DNA from 3 places in the Bacillus shivajii genome. Region 3 is predicted to be linked to each of the others. Evidence: a T-box and tRNA genes for the amino acid it is inferred to sense, from the RefSeq annotation. Region 3 holds a T-box; the other regions hold tRNA genes.
What was found. A T-box is a leader RNA that pairs with one kind of tRNA and senses whether it is charged. The one in region 3 lies ahead of LGQ02_RS14865 (valine--tRNA ligase), so its partner is inferred to be a tRNA-Val.
Positions count from the first base shown of each region.

Region 1: it has a tRNA-Val gene. The T-box ahead of LGQ02_RS14865 (valine--tRNA ligase) is inferred to sense a tRNA for this amino acid. The anticodon was not compared.
Region 2: it has a tRNA-Val gene. The T-box ahead of LGQ02_RS14865 (valine--tRNA ligase) is inferred to sense a tRNA for this amino acid. The anticodon was not compared.

Region 1 covers NZ_CP084703.1:1,042,909-1,046,164, reverse strand. Annotated here, with positions in the region: tRNA gene LGQ02_RS05050 (tRNA-Leu) at 426-510, opposite strand; tRNA gene LGQ02_RS05045 (tRNA-Leu) at 547-635, opposite strand; tRNA gene LGQ02_RS05040 (tRNA-Cys) at 661-734, opposite strand; tRNA gene LGQ02_RS05035 (tRNA-Gly) at 746-820, opposite strand; tRNA gene LGQ02_RS05030 (tRNA-Gln) at 828-902, opposite strand; tRNA gene LGQ02_RS05025 (tRNA-His) at 918-993, opposite strand; tRNA gene LGQ02_RS05020 (tRNA-Tyr) at 1,103-1,187, opposite strand; tRNA gene LGQ02_RS05015 (tRNA-Thr) at 1,247-1,322, opposite strand; tRNA gene LGQ02_RS05010 (tRNA-Phe) at 1,330-1,405, opposite strand; tRNA gene LGQ02_RS05005 (tRNA-Asp) at 1,409-1,484, opposite strand; tRNA gene LGQ02_RS05000 (tRNA-Met) at 1,507-1,583, opposite strand; tRNA gene LGQ02_RS04995 (tRNA-Val) at 1,781-1,856, opposite strand; tRNA gene LGQ02_RS04990 (tRNA-Glu) at 1,861-1,935, opposite strand; tRNA gene LGQ02_RS04985 (tRNA-Ser) at 1,945-2,037, opposite strand; tRNA gene LGQ02_RS04980 (tRNA-Asn) at 2,041-2,115, opposite strand; rRNA gene rrf (5S ribosomal RNA) at 2,126-2,242, opposite strand; rRNA gene LGQ02_RS04970 (23S ribosomal RNA) at 2,326-3,256, opposite strand, start outside.
Region 2 covers NZ_CP084703.1:505,945-509,200, reverse strand. Annotated here, with positions in the region: rRNA gene LGQ02_RS02590 (16S ribosomal RNA) at 1-1,047, opposite strand, end outside; tRNA gene LGQ02_RS02585 (tRNA-Ile) at 1,195-1,271, opposite strand; tRNA gene LGQ02_RS02580 (tRNA-Gly) at 1,340-1,413, opposite strand; tRNA gene LGQ02_RS02575 (tRNA-Pro) at 1,458-1,534, opposite strand; tRNA gene LGQ02_RS02570 (tRNA-Arg) at 1,580-1,656, opposite strand; tRNA gene LGQ02_RS02565 (tRNA-Leu) at 1,680-1,765, opposite strand; tRNA gene LGQ02_RS02560 (tRNA-Leu) at 1,788-1,872, opposite strand; tRNA gene LGQ02_RS02555 (tRNA-Asp) at 1,891-1,966, opposite strand; tRNA gene LGQ02_RS02550 (tRNA-Val) at 1,998-2,073, opposite strand; tRNA gene LGQ02_RS02545 (tRNA-Glu) at 2,282-2,356, opposite strand; tRNA gene LGQ02_RS02540 (tRNA-Ser) at 2,367-2,457, opposite strand; tRNA gene LGQ02_RS02535 (tRNA-Asn) at 2,465-2,539, opposite strand; tRNA gene LGQ02_RS02530 (tRNA-Asn) at 2,711-2,785, opposite strand; gene LGQ02_RS02525 (SprT family protein) at 2,931-3,256, opposite strand, start outside.
Region 3 covers NZ_CP084703.1:3,052,217-3,055,472, forward strand. Annotated here, with positions in the region: gene LGQ02_RS14865 (valine--tRNA ligase) at 1-1,909, opposite strand, end outside; T-box leader at 2,015-2,333, opposite strand; gene LGQ02_RS14870 (hypothetical protein) at 2,728-2,928, shown strand.

The sequences.
Region 1 (3,256 bases), 2.0 Mb from region 3:
TATCAAATAGATGGACTTTTATTACGTATTTCTATTTTGCAATATATAACTACGTTCCGTATTTGACGATAACATGACTAGTTAAAGCATGAACGAAAAAGTAATTGAAACTAAAGGAAATGTGAATTGAACTTTGATGTCTTTTCATACAGAGCCTTCATTCATTTTTTGGACTAAACTAAATGGATTCGATATTTTGACTTTATTCCAACATCAATATCACTTCTTCTGAACTTTCCCTATATATAATAAGGGAGGCGGTTTCACCGTAGTTTACAGGCTTTTCCCTTCTCAGTATTCTTCCTAATTATATGTTCACTTTCCAGTACGATCTGATTGTCTACACGTACTTAGCAGAAAAATCAAAAAAAACGACTCTCAACGTTTTTTAAATCGTTAAGAGTCGCTGGATTATCATTTATGTATGGTACCGGTGGTCGGGGTCGAACCGACACTCCAGAAGGAACACGATTTTGAGTCGTGCGCGTCTGCCAATTCCGCCACACCGGCAAATCACACTGGCAGTATATATTGATAAATTATAATTGGTGCCGAGGGCCGGACTTGAACCGGCACGGTAGTCACCTACCGCAGGATTTTAAGTCCTGTGTGTCTGCCAATTCCACCACCCCGGCATGAGGTATAAAGGACTTTTTATTATGGAGGCGGCACCCGGATTCGAACCGGGGATCAGGGTTTTGCAGACCCATGCCTTACCACTTGGCTATGCCGCCATATGTTATTCTGGAGCGGAAGACGGGATTCGAACCCGCGACCCCCACCTTGGCAAGGTGGTGTTCTACCACTGAACTACTTCCGCATGAAAATGGCAGGGCTAGCAGGATTCGAACCTGCGAATCACGGAATCAAAATCCGATGCCTTACCGCTTGGCTATAGCCCTTTAATTTATCTCGAATGGGGCGGCTGATGGGAATCGAACCCACGAATGCCGGAACCACAATCCGGTGCGTTAACCACTTCGCCACAACCGCCATAATAATCATATACATTAAACAGTATAATCTAAACCCTTGTATTATGTTCAGAAAAATACTGATAAATTTAAAATTATGGTTTTGTAAGTTTCGTTCAGTATTCAAATGGTGGAGGGGGAGAGATTCGAACTCCCGAACCCTGAGGGAGCGGATTTACAGTCCGCCGCGTTTAGCCACTTCGCTACCCCTCCAAATGAGACAATAAATATATTACCGAATCTTTTATAATTCGTCAAGAGAAAATAAAAAATGGTGCTGGCCAGAGGACTTGAACCCCCAACCTACTGATTACAAGTCAGTTGCTCTACCAATTGAGCTAGGCCAGCAAAAAAATGGTGGCTCGGGACGGAATCGAACCGCCGACACACGGATTTTCAGTCCGTTGCTCTACCGACTGAGCTACCGAGCCAAATGGCGGTCCCGACGGGAATCGAACCCGCGATCTCCTGCGTGACAGGCAGGCATGTTAACCGCTACACCACGGGACCACACAAATATGTATTTAAAATTTGGTTGCGGGGGGCGGATTTGAACCACCGACCTTCGGGTTATGAGCCCGACGAGCTACCAGACTGCTCCACCCCGCGTCGTTATGAAAGCTTACGGATAATGTTATGCTCCGTAGCATATTAGACTGTCTCTTCCTCTTCTAGCACCGCTTTGTAGTTTATGCGTCGAGACAACTCGTAGATCATTCGACGATGTTGCGCTCGTTGCTCCACCCCGCGACGATATGAAAGCTTACAGGTGAACACGATTTTGAGTCGTGTGCGCTTGTATAAAATGGTGGAGGATGGCGGGCTCGAACCACCGACCCCTTGCTTGTAAGGCAAGTGCTCTCCCAACTGAGCTAATCCTCCAAATTGGTGACCCATAGGGGATTCGAACCCCTGTTACCGCCGTGAAAGGGCGGTGTCTTAACCACTTGACCAATGGGCCTTATATTTCTGGCGGAGAGAGAGGGATTTGAACCCTCGAGACGGGTTTAAACCGCCTACACGATTTCCAATCGTGCTCCTTCGGCCACTCGGACACCTCTCCGTATGGCTCCACAGGTAGGACTCGAACCTACGACCGATCGGTTAACAGCCGATTGCTCTACCACTGAGCTACTGTGGAATAAAAATTGGCCCAGCAACGTCCTACTCTCACAGGGGGAGAGCCCCCAACTACCATCGGCGCTGGAGAGCTTAACTTCCGTGTTCGGCATGGGAACGGGTGTGACCTCTCCGCTATCGTCACTGGACTTATGAAATTGAGAAGTATTGTACTCTCAAAACTAGATAACATTTGACTGATGACCTTCGGTCTGAAGGTTAATGTAATACTTTGGTTAAGCCCTCGATCGATTAGTATCTCTCAGCTCCACGTGTTGCCACGCTTCCACATGAGACCTATCAACCTCATCTTCTCTGAGGGATCTTACTCACTTGACGTGATGGGAAATCTCATCTTGAGGGGGGCTTCATGCTTAGATGCTTTCAGCACTTATCCCGTCCACACGTAGCTACCCAGCTATGCTCTTGGCAGAACAACTGGTACACCAGCGGTGTGTCCATCCCGGTCCTCTCGTACTAAGGACAGCTCCTCTCAAATTTCCTACGCCCGCGACGGATAGGGACCGAACTGTCTCACGACGTTCTGAACCCAGCTCGCGTACCGCTTTAATGGGCGAACAGCCCAACCCTTGGGACCTACTTCAGCCCCAGGATGCGATGAGCCGACATCGAGGTGCCAAACCTCCCCGTCGATGTGGACTCTTGGGAGAGATTAGCCTGTTATCCCCAGGGTAGCTTTTATCCGTTGAGCGACGGCCCTTCCATACGGTGCCGCCGGATCACTAAGCCCGACTTTCGTCCCTGCTCGACCTGTATGTCTCGCAGTCAAGCTCCCTTATGCCTTTGCACTCTGCGAATGATTTCCAACCATTCTGAGGGAACCTTTGGGCGCCTCCGTTACTTTTTAGGAGGCGACCGCCCCAGTCAAACTGCCCACCTGACACTGTCCCTGAACCGGATCACGGTCCGAGGTTAGAATTCCAGTACAGCCAGGGTAGTATCCCACCGACGCCTCCACCGAAGCTAGCGCTCCGGCTTCCAAGGCTCCTACCTATCCTGTACAAGCTGTACCAAAATCCAATATCAAGCTACAGTAAAGCTCCATGGGGTCTTTCCGTCCTGTCGCGGGTAACCTGCATCTTCACAGGTAATATAATTTCACCGGGTCTCTCGTTGAGACAGTGCCCAAATCGTTGCACCTT
Region 2 (3,256 bases), 1.9 Mb from region 3:
CCCGAAGGGGAAAGCCCTATCTCTAGGGTTGTCAGAGGATGTCAAGACCTGGTAAGGTTCTTCGCGTTGCTTCGAATTAAACCACATGCTCCACTGCTTGTGCGGGCCCCCGTCAATTCCTTTGAGTTTCAGCCTTGCGGCCGTACTCCCCAGGCGGAGTGCTTAATGTGTTAACTTCGGCACTAAGGGCATCGAAACCCCTAACACCTAGCACTCAACGTTTACGGCGTGGACTACCAGGGTATCTAATCCTGTTTGCTCCCCACGCTTTCGCGCCTCAGCGTCAGTTGTAGGCCAGAAAGTCGCCTTCGCCACTGGTGTTCCTCCACATATCTACGCATTTCACCGCTACACGTGGAATTCCACTTTCCTCTCCTACACTCAAGTCCCCCAGTTTCCAATGACCCTCCACGGTTGAGCCGTGGGCTTTCACATCAGACTTAAGAGACCGCCTGCGCGCGCTTTACGCCCAATAATTCCGGACAACGCTTGCCCCCTACGTATTACCGCGGCTGCTGGCACGTAGTTAGCCGGGGCTTTCTGGTTAGGTACCGTCAAGGTGCCGCCCTATTCGAACGGCACTTGTTCTTCCCTAACAACAGAGCTTTACAATCCGAAGACCGTCATCACTCACGCGGCGTTGCACCGTCAGGCTTTCGCCCATTGCGGATGATTCCCTACTGCTGCCTCCCGTAGGAGTCTGGACCGTGTCTCAGTTCCAGTGTGGCCGATCACCCTCTCAGGTCGGCTACGCATCGTCGCCTTGGTAAGCTCTTACCTCACCAACTAGCTAATGCGCCGCGGGCCCATCTTACAGTGTTAGGATAAATCCCAACTTTTACAATAGAGTCATGCGACTCTATTGGTCATCTGGTATTAGCCCCGGTTTCCCGGAGTTATCCCAGTCTGTAAGGCAGGTTGCCCACGTGTTACTCACCCGTCCGCCGCTGACCTCATAAAAGTAAACTTTTAATTGGTCCGCTCGACTTGCATGTATTAGGCACGCCGCCAGCGTTCGTCCTGAGCCAGGATCAAACTCTCCAATAAATTGTGATGAAAAAATCATCTTAAGAGTTTAATGTCTCTGACATCAAAAAAAAAAAAAAAAAAAAAAAAAAAAAAAAAATTCATTGACGGGATATTTTTATATCCCATTTCGCTTGGCTTTTTGTTTAGTTTTCAAAGGTCAATATATGGTGGGCCTGAGTGGACTCGAACCACCGACCTCACGCTTATCAGGCGTGCGCTCTAACCAGCTGAGCTACAGGCCCTCAAGCAACATTAACTACTATATCATCGATAAGATAATGATGCAAGAGTTATTTTAAAATAATTTTCATGGAGCGGGTGATGAGAATCGAACTCACGACATCAGCTTGGAAGGCTGAGGTTTTACCACTAAACTACACCCGCATATATTATAAATGACTACCTTATTATAAAACACTGAAATATCCTGGTCGGGAAGACAGGATTTGAACCTGCGACCCCTTGGTCCCAAACCAAGTGCTCTGCCAAGCTGAGCTACTTCCCGTATTATTTTTCGGATTAGCGCTGACAACTGATAAGAGATAGTTAATGGCGCGCCCGAGAGGAGTCGAACCCCTAACCTTTTGATCCGTAGTCAAACGCTCTATCCAATTGAGCTACGGGCGCCTATATTAGGCTGTTATATAAAATGGTGCGGTCGAGAGGATTTGAACCTCCACGGGGTCGCCCCCACTAGGCCCTCAACCTAGCGCGTCTGCCGTTCCGCCACGACCGCAACAAATGAAAGATTATTATAATGGTGCGGGTGGAGGGAGTCGAACCCCCACGCCCGAAGGCACTAGATCCTAAGTCTAGCGCGTCTGCCAATTCCGCCACACCCGCACACTAAAATAAAAAAAATGGCGGTCCCGACGGGAATCGAACCCGCGATCTCCTGCGTGACAGGCAGGCATGTTAACCGCTACACCACGGGACCACACTATTTGACGTCTATTATATTTAATTAATGGTGGAGGATGGCGGGCTCGAACCACCGACCCCTTGCTTGTAAGGCAAGTGCTCTCCCAACTGAGCTAATCCTCCCTATTTGTTTGAAATAAGCGGCGAATCTCTTTGTCAGATGCGCTCACTCACATCCTCACGTATGTGGTATACGCTCCAGTGCTCGTTCCCTTTCTTCCTCGACCTTCTTGCTTCTTTCAAACAAAACGATCTGCATAAGGGGCGGCGAATCTCTTTGTCAGATGCGCTCACTCACATCCTCATGTATACGAGACTTTGAAAAAACTAATGGTGACCCGTAGGGGATTCGAACCCCTGTTACCGCCGTGAAAGGGCGGTGTCTTAACCACTTGACCAACGGGCCTAATATTTAATGGCGGAGAAGGAGGGATTTGAACCCTCGCGCCGCTCACACGACCTACTCCCTTAGCAGGGGAGCCCCTTCAGCCACTTGGGTACTTCTCCATAAGAATGGCTCCACAGGTAGGACTCGAACCTACGACCGATCGGTTAACAGCCGATTGCTCTACCACTGAGCTACTGTGGAATATTGTTAGTGTTTTTTTGCGACTTTTATATCTTACACAATCAACAAGATTATGTCAACTGTTTTTTTACGGAGTCGCATTCTCTCTTAATTATATTTATCTGCTTACTTTTAGCTTGTCCCATTTATTAAGGAACAAAAATGAGTAAGGACTTCCCCCAAAAAAAGAAATGGCTCCACAGGTAGGACTCGAACCTACGACCGATCGGTTAACAGCCGATTGCTCTACCACTGAGCTACTGTGGAATAATAACGACAATTATTATTTTAAACAAAGATAATATTAATGTCAAACCCACGTTACTGTAGTTGTTCACTTCCTTAATGTTGTTGGTAGGCTCTCTTGATGAGATTTATATAATAGCATAGAGATTTAATAAAAATCAACTTTTTATCCAGAAATCGTTTTAACAATTTTTAACTTTCCTTTACACTTCCCACAAACATACTTCTTCGTATCTATTCTTCTTTTCCTTTTATAGATTAAATCACAAGAAGTACATTGGTACATATGAATGACCTTAGATTTTTTCCGAGTCCCAGGGAGTGTTTGACAATGCCTCGAGCCACCAACCGCTTTTAGCAAATTTTTAAACTCTCTATCTTTATGCATGTACCCTTTTCCTTCAATGTGTAAGTGGTAATGGCAAAGTTCATGCTTAATGATTTTTACTAACTCTTCATATCCGAAGTGTTCATAATGCTTTGGGTTGATCT
Region 3 (3,256 bases):
CGACTTCTCCAAACTCATAAACATCAATAAACTTCGTAACGTGGTCGATTGTTTCTTGAAGGCGAGTAAGAATCCACTTATCAGCAATTGTTTTCTTGCCTGTTAAATCAATTTCTTCGTACTTCAAGCCGTCCATGTTCATCAGAGCAAATCGTGATGCGTTCCAGATCTTATTACCGAAGTTCCAGTTCGCCTCAACTTTTTCCCAGTAAAAACGAAGGTCATTACCTGGTGAGCTGCCTGTTGATAAGAAGAAACGAAGCGCATCGGCACCGTACTTATCAATAACATCCATTGGGTCGACACCATTACCAAGAGACTTACTCATTTTTCGGCCTTCAGAGTCACGTACGAGTCCGTGAATGAGGACGTCTTTGAATGGACGCTCGTTGGTAAATTGTTGACCTTGGAAAATCATACGGGCAACCCAGAAATAGATGATGTCATAACCTGTAACTAGTGCATCTGTTGGATAGTAACGCTTATAGTCAGCTGCTTCTTCATCCGGCCAGCCCATCGTTGAAAATGGCCATAAAGCTGAGCTGAACCACGTATCAAGTACATCTACATCTTGCTCCCAATTTTCAATATCTTCTGGTTCTGTGCGACCTACGTAAAGTTCTCCAGTTTCTTTATGATACCAAGCTGGAATACGATGTCCCCACCATAGCTGACGTGAAATACACCAGTCACGGATGTTTTCGATCCAATGCATATACGTTTTTTCAAAACGGTCAGGAACAAAGTTTACTTTATTCTCGGATTTTTGTAATTCAATCGCTTGTTCTGCAAGAGGTCCCATTTTTACAAACCATTGTGTTGATAAATATGGTTCTACAACTGCTCCACTTCGCTCAGAGTGACCAACACTATGCATATGTTCTTCGATTTTGAAAAGGACACCATCATCTTGTAGATCTTTAACTATTTGCTTACGACATTCAAATCGGTCCATACCTTCGTATTTTCCAGCATTATCGTTCATCTTACCATCTTCATGCATAACGAGAACGCGCTCAAGATTATGACGGTTTCCAATTTCAAAGTCATTTGGATCGTGTGCTGGAGTAATTTTTACTGCGCCAGAACCAAACTCCATATCTACGTAATCATCAGCGACAATGTCAATTTCACGACCAACGATTGGTAGCTTTACTTTTTTGCCAATGAGATGTTTGTAACGGTCATCTTCAGGGTGAACCGCTACAGCCGTATCCCCTAACATCGTTTCTGGACGAGTCGTTGCTACTTCAATATGCCCCGAGCCATCAGCTAACGGATATTTCATATGGTAAAAGGCACCTTGAACATCTTTGTAAATAACTTCGATGTCAGATAACGCTGTTTTCGTTTGTGGATCCCAGTTGATAATATATTCGCCACGGTAAATAAGCCCTTCTTCATATAGCCGAACAAATACTTCCCTTACTGCTTTAGATAAGCCTTCATCAAGGGTAAAGCGCTCGCGAGAGTAGTCAAGAGAAAGGCCAAGTTTAGACCATTGGTTACGGATAAAGTCCGCATATTCGTCTTTCCATTCCCATGATTTTTCTAAAAACTTTTCACGACCAAGGTCATAACGAGAAACGCCTTCTTCACGAAGTTTTCCTTCAACTTTCGCTTGCGTTGCAATTCCAGCATGGTCCATTCCTGGAAGCCAAAGTGCGTCGTACCCTTGCATACGTTTTGTACGAATGAGAATGTCTTGGAGCGTCGTATCCCACGCGTGACCAAGGTGAAGTTTCCCTGTTACATTCGGTGGTGGAATAACAATTGTATAAGGTTTCTTATTCTCATCTCCAGTTGCTTCGAAGAATTTTCCATTTACCCAATATGGGTACCACTTCGCTTCTGTCGCCTGAGGATCATACTTCGGCGGCATTGATACTTCTTGATTTTGATCAGTCATCATCTTTCCTCCTTAGATATAAACATTCCTAATTGTCAATATAGTTCACAAAATTGTACGGGACCTGGTCTGTGAATTTTTGAGAATACAAAAAGCCCCCGTTCGTCAAAGGACGAAGGGAGCTTAAATTCCTCGCGGTACCACCTTTGTTTACAGCTAAAAGGGCTTGTTCATGCTTTGTTTAGCATCTACAATTTACGTAAAATTAGCTGTACACTCAAAGCCTTAACGGGGCTGATGCGGCTTTTACTAATAAATGTGTAGCCATAGCTTTAAAGACTGACAAGTTTCACATTGTTCATAAAAGCAACTCCAGGGCGACCTTCCATCTTTACATCCAAGAAAACCTTCCAGCATCGCTGTTTTGCGATAGTTTTCCTCTCTGATGGGTTCGAGATGTACTCCTCCCTATCAACGTTTTATACATGAGTTTATGATTTGTTTTTGGCTGATTACATTTTTTGCGTAAATTTGCCAAAAGACGTTTGTATTCGTATTTTACCTTTTCTTTAGTCTATAATCAATAGTTTCATTTTGTTTTGAATGAGAAATGTACATATGACTATAAGGTTTTTTCTCTATTCATTTACCATCTATGAAGTATATCCAACAGTATAAGCTCGCTTATCTAACTTTATACATTTGCTCCATTTATTCTTAGGGAATTTGGAGATAAGGTTTGCCCAACTGTTAAAATAGCATCTGATCTAAGATATGATTCATGATTTTACACACACCATTTACTATGTAATGCATAAATTAGGTAGTAGAAAAAGCACTTATAAATTTACTTAAACGATGATGAAGGAGGAAAGCTTATGAGACGACGTCGACGCTGGCATAAACATTTTCGGTCTCCTCGAATAGTAAAAAGAATCATTGATGTTTTTTATCAGATTTTGCTCCCACTGATCATTTTCCAGCTCATTAGAACTTTGCTTTTGCCAACAACCTTTGACGTCATCTTACTCGCTGTCCTTGTCATCATCTATTTATCTCACACCTTCAGCTGGTTCTAGTAAAATTGTGCGGGACCAGGTCCCGCACAATTTTGTGGTAACTATTGACAAACCAATGGTTATCATACTAGAAGCTGTTCATTATGATTATTTTGGACAAGCTTTTTATCTTACATAATCATTCATTGTAGGAATTTAATTTATTTGTATGTAGCGGAAGCGTACCTGGTAGAATACTACCTGGTACGCTCGAACCCCCTCTTTCCATACCTACTAGTCATGAAAAAGGGGATGACTAAACAACAAAGTGCCAGGCACCTCCATGACAAGATAAAAGTAGGTTACGATCTATACCTTGTAAGGAGGGAGCCAAGCACGTATGAGTCAT